2 regions of the Arthrobacter sp. efr-133-TYG-104 genome follow, and region 2 is predicted to be linked to the other one. Evidence: riboswitches for the same ligand, from Rfam matches in the RefSeq annotation. Region 2 holds a riboswitch; the other holds the start of a gene.
The links. Region 2 has a riboswitch for cyclic di-AMP ahead of QRN04_RS09830 (C40 family peptidase). Riboswitches for the same ligand answer to the same signal wherever they lie in the genome.
Positions count from the first base shown of each region.

Region 1 (2,443 bases), on a different contig from region 2:
GGTAGAGGATCTGCTGCTGCTGGCCCGCTTGGATGAGGGACAACCCCTGCATGTCACGGATGTGGACCTCACGCAGTTGGTCATTGAGACCGTCAACGACGAGAAAGTCATGGCACCGGACCATCACTGGCAACTGCGGCTTCCCGATGAACCGATCTCGGTCCGGGGCGATGCGACGCAGCTGCATCAGGTCATGGCCAATCTGCTATCGAACGCCCGCAAACATACCGATCAGGGCACCACTGTGGTGACCGGTGTATCGCTCTCGGCAGACGGCAGCGCCGTGGTCACCGTGACGGACAACGGCCCTGGCATACCCGAGGACTTTCAACGCCGCATCTTCTCGAGGTTTGCCCGTGCAGACGCTGCCAGGTCGGGGTCCGAAGGTACCTCGGGGCTGGGTCTGTCCATCGTCGAATCCATAGTCCAAGCACACGGGGGGAACGTGGAAGTGACATCCCGTCCGGGGCGGACGGAGTTCGCCTTGCGTCTTCCGTCAATGAACACCGGCTTGACGTAATGAAACGAGCAAGTCGACTCTCCGCATTCGTGATCTCTGTTACCTAAATGTGACTTTGAGCGAAGGGTCCTGTACCGTCGAAAGGGTGGGTCGCTCCAACTGGCCCACTTCCGGGATGCGCCGAGCTCTGCCACTTCCCGGAGTCCGTTCTTCTTTGAGGCAGAGACGGGGGACCCAGAGTCTCCGGGCCAGGCCTAGTGCCAGCCCTTGGGGTGAAACCGCAGCGTGATGCGCGGCCGGATGACCTCATCCGAACCCGACAGCTAACTCCGCAGGCGCTGAGAGGCAATCAAAACCATGTCTGAATTTAACGATCAGGCGCGCCCTTCCGCGCGTCACCGTGACGACAAGAGCACACCCCTGACCAAGTCGCAGTCCGTCCTAAAGAACGCTGCCCGCCGGGGTAAAAGCGGCTACCGCATGTCGGTAGTGGCCGGCGTTATCGCCGCAGGGCTGGGTGTTGCATCGCTGGGCCAGGCCGCGAATGCAGCGTTCACTCTTCCTGAAATGAGCAAGGCAGCGGAGACCCAGTCAACCGCACAGTCTGACAGCAAGGCTAAGGACGCTGTGGCACAGGCTGTAGCAAAGGCCGACGCCGCCAGGCAGGCCGCTGCAGACAAGGCAGCAGCTGACAAAGCTGCAGCCGATAAGGCAACAGCAGACAAAGCTGCAGCCGATCAAGCAGCAGCAGCGAAAGCCGCAGCGGACAAGGCAACTGCGGACCAAGCCGCTGCCGCACAAAAAGCTGCTGCGGATGCTGCCACGAAGCAGGCCGCTGACGCCGCTGACGCCCAGACTGCTGCTGCCGCGCAGGCTGCCGCCACCCCCGTGGCTGTGGACGATCCTGCCGGCGCCAAGGCCTATGCAGCAAGCGTTCTCTCCAGCTACGGCTGGGGCCAGGGCGAAATGACCGCCCTGAACGCACTGTGGGAAAAGGAATCAGGATGGCGGACCACTGCTACCAACGCTTCCAGCGGTGCCTACGGCATTGTCCAGTCCCTTCCCGCTTCCAAGATGGCTACTGCCGGTGCTGACTGGCAGACCAACTACCAAACCCAGATCAAGTGGGGGCTGGACTACATCAAGCAGCGTTACGGCTCCCCCTCGGCTGCCCTCGCGTTCCACTTGGCCAATAACTGGTACTAAACCACCAGGGCTAACCATCGCCGCACTGTCCCTGATTGCCGCACTGTCCCTGCATGTCCACTACAGCGTCCGCTGCAGTAGGCAATCGGGACGGTGCGGCAATTCCGGTTTCACAGTCACATCACAGCTTCCGCCTAAAGCACTCATACGAGGCTGCCCCACGCTGGATACATGACGCTCACAGATCCGGCAACTGGTGCACCACCAAGCCCACGCCAAGGCGGGGAACTGGCATCCTCCGCTGTGCCGCTGGCGCAAGCGCGGCGCTCTCCGGTTGATACCCACACTGCCGTTCCGGTCCTTGACGTGACAATCCCTGTCCACAACGAGGAAAGCGACGTGGAAGCCTGCCTCCGCAGGCTTCACGCGCACCTTGCGGAAACGTTCCCCCACAGCTTCCGTATCACCGTGGCCGATAACGCAAGCACGGACAACACCCTCCGGATCGCGGAAAGACTTGCTCGGGAAATCCCGGAAATCGTGGTGATGCGCTTCGAGGAAAAAGGCCGGGGAAACGCGCTGCGCCAAGTATGGATGGCTTCGGCCTCACCGGTCCTGGCCTACATGGACGTGGATCTCTCCACCGACCTGGCCGCCCTTGCCCCTCTCCTTGCGCCCCTCATCTCGGGCCACTCAGACCTCGCCATCGGCACCCGCCTTGCCCGCAACTCACGGGTGGTCCGCGGTCCCAAAAGGGAATTCGTCTCCCGCAGTTACAACATGCTGCTGCACACCGTGATGGGGGCCCGCTTCTCCGATGCGCAATGTGGCTTCAAA
Region 1 is NZ_JARVTA010000010.1:22,891-25,333, forward strand. Features, by position in the region: gene QRN04_RS08835 (HAMP domain-containing sensor histidine kinase) at 1-520, shown strand, start outside; cyclic di-AMP (ydaO/yuaA leader) riboswitch at 653-810, shown strand; gene QRN04_RS08840 (aggregation-promoting factor C-terminal-like domain-containing protein) at 818-1,666, shown strand; gene QRN04_RS08845 (glycosyltransferase) at 1,838-2,443, shown strand, end outside.
Region 1: linked by a shared signal. The riboswitch ahead of QRN04_RS08840 (aggregation-promoting factor C-terminal-like domain-containing protein) and the one ahead of QRN04_RS09830 (C40 family peptidase) in region 2 are both predicted to bind cyclic di-AMP.

Region 2 (2,443 bases):
CGGCGTCGGGGATCCGGCGGACAAAGCCGGCATTCACGAGCCCGATCAAGGCAATGAAGAAGCCGATGCCCACCACGATCGCGGTCTTCAGGGCATCGGGAACTGCCTTGAACACAGCCGTCCGGAAACCGGTCAGGACCAGGATCAGCATGGTCAGGCCGGAGAGGAGCACCAAACCCATCATGTCCGGCCAGGTAAGGCCCGGGTGCGTGGCAACCGTGACCGCTACAAAGGCGTTAACGCCCAAGCCGGTGGCCAAGGCAAAGGGGTGTTTGGCCCATGCGCCCATGAGGATTGTCAGGATGCCTGCAACGAAGGCAGTGGTTGCCGCAACGGCGGCCGACCCCAAGGTACCCCCGCCGGAATCAGCGCCCGAAAGGATGAGAGGGTTCAAGACCACGATGTAGCTCATGGCGAAGAACGTCGCGAACCCGCCCCGGATTTCCCGTGAGTACGTGGATCCGCGTTCGGTGATCTTGAAGTAGCGGTCAAGGGCAGAACCTTGTTTCAGCATGAAGGTCTCCGGGGTTCGGGGGGAGTGTGCTATCAAATCCTATGCCCCGCGGAGTGGGTGCCTGTGACCATTCGCCTACTCTGTAAGGAAGCCAACACTAGGAGAAACCGCCCCAAATGCGTACAACCCGCACGCTTCTGGCCGCCGTCGTCGCCGCTCTTGCCTTCGCGGGCGCTTTGCTGTTTTCAGCAGCGCCAGCGTCCGCGCATGATGTCGCTGAGTCAACGGCACCAGCGGACGGTGCCACCGTGGCAGGGGTACCGGCGTCGGTTTCGATTACGTTCAATAACCCGCCGCTGGCCATCGGGTCCGGCGTAACGGTTAGCGAGGGCGGGCAGAACTGGGCGGACGGCGCCGTCGAAATAATCGACAACCAAGCCGTGCAAAAGTTGCGTTCCGGTGCCCCGGCAGGCAAATACACGGTGGTATGGCGCGTGGTCAGCTCCGACTCACATCCCATTGAAGGCACCTTCAGCTTCACGGCAACCACTGGAAGTACGACGTCGGCAAGCGGCGCTGCGGAGCCGTCCGCCTTGGCGGCCGTTCCGACTGCGGGCGAAGCGGCTCCCGGCAGCAGCAGCGCGCCTCGGGCGGCCGACGGCGTAGGCGTCCGGGACTCGTCCGAGCCGTTTCCTTGGAGCATCGTGGGCCTGGCTGTGGTCGCGGTTGGCATAGTGGCGTACCTGGCGGTGACGGCGCGCCGCAGGCTGGCAGTCCCGGACGACGCAGACGGCGACGATCAGCCTGAGTAAGGAAGCCCGAGTAGGAAGCCTGTCCGTTACAGAAATGTGACTTTGCCTGAGGGATCCCGTACGGTTGTAAATGTGCCTGTTCCACGTAGCGGGCACTTCCGGACTGATTGCCTAGCTCTGCCGCAGTCCCGGAATCCGTTCGCAGACAAACCACGGCAGAGACGGGGAACCCAATTTAGGTCGCTTTTGAGCGTGCCTTGGGGTGAAGCCACGAGGCTTCCGCTGCCCAGCGGGGGATCGTGGCCGGGTGACTCCCATCCGAATCCGACAGCTAACCTCGCAGGCATCGGGAGAGGCTTTTTCATGTCTTCACGCATTCTTCGCGGCCGTCGTAAGGCGGACACCGTACGTCCTAATCCTTTTATTTCCATCTCCAAGGCCGTTGCCAGCAACGCGTCCGGCGCTGGTCGCCAGGCCGCCGTGATCGCCGCGGCATCGGGATTGGTCTTGACCGGCACCGTAGCGGCACACGCTGCCGAGCCGCCCGTTCAGCGGGATTCCAGCCCTGCCACCGTAGCGGAACACGCCACCGGGGCGCCTAACAAGGTCGTCACCGCTGCGGCCACGGCAACCGTCAACTTCGAGCGTCCCACTGTTGCCTCGGAGGCAGCCCCGGTCGTCGAAAAGCCGGCCCCCGTCGTCGAGGCTCCCGCCGCTCAGGCCCCGGTCGCCAAGAAGGCAGTCGCCGCAGCTGTTGCTCCAGCACCTGTTGCCGTCAAGGCCGCTCCAGCCGCACCGGCTGCAGCGCCTGTAGCTCCTGCGGCCGCCGCGCCGGCCAGTGGCGTGAACGCCGCCATGGTCGCCTCGGCATACGCCCAGATCGGCATCATGCAGGATTGCACTGCCATGGTGGAAAGGGCCCTTGGCTCGGCCGGCATCCCTGTTGGGGACCTCGCGCCCCTGCAGTTCCTGAACTACGGCAAGGTAGTCAGCTCACCGTTGCCGGGCGACATGATCGTCCAGTCCGGCCACGTTGCCATTTACATTGGCAACGGCCAGGCCATCAGCGGTGGCATCAACGGCAACCAGACCGGCATCCACCCTGTTAGCTGGATGACCAACGTCGGGCCTGTCACGTACGTGCGCGCGGGCGCATAAGCTTCACGTTGCAGCTTTAGGTAGCAAACCAAAGGCCGGCATGGTCGAGGACTAGCGTCTTTCGACCGTGCCGGCCTTT
Region 2 is NZ_JARVTA010000011.1:89,460-91,902, reverse strand. Features, by position in the region: gene QRN04_RS09840 (NCS2 family permease) at 1-514, opposite strand, end outside; gene QRN04_RS09835 (copper resistance CopC family protein) at 631-1,266, shown strand; cyclic di-AMP (ydaO/yuaA leader) riboswitch at 1,383-1,566, shown strand; gene QRN04_RS09830 (C40 family peptidase) at 1,570-2,364, shown strand.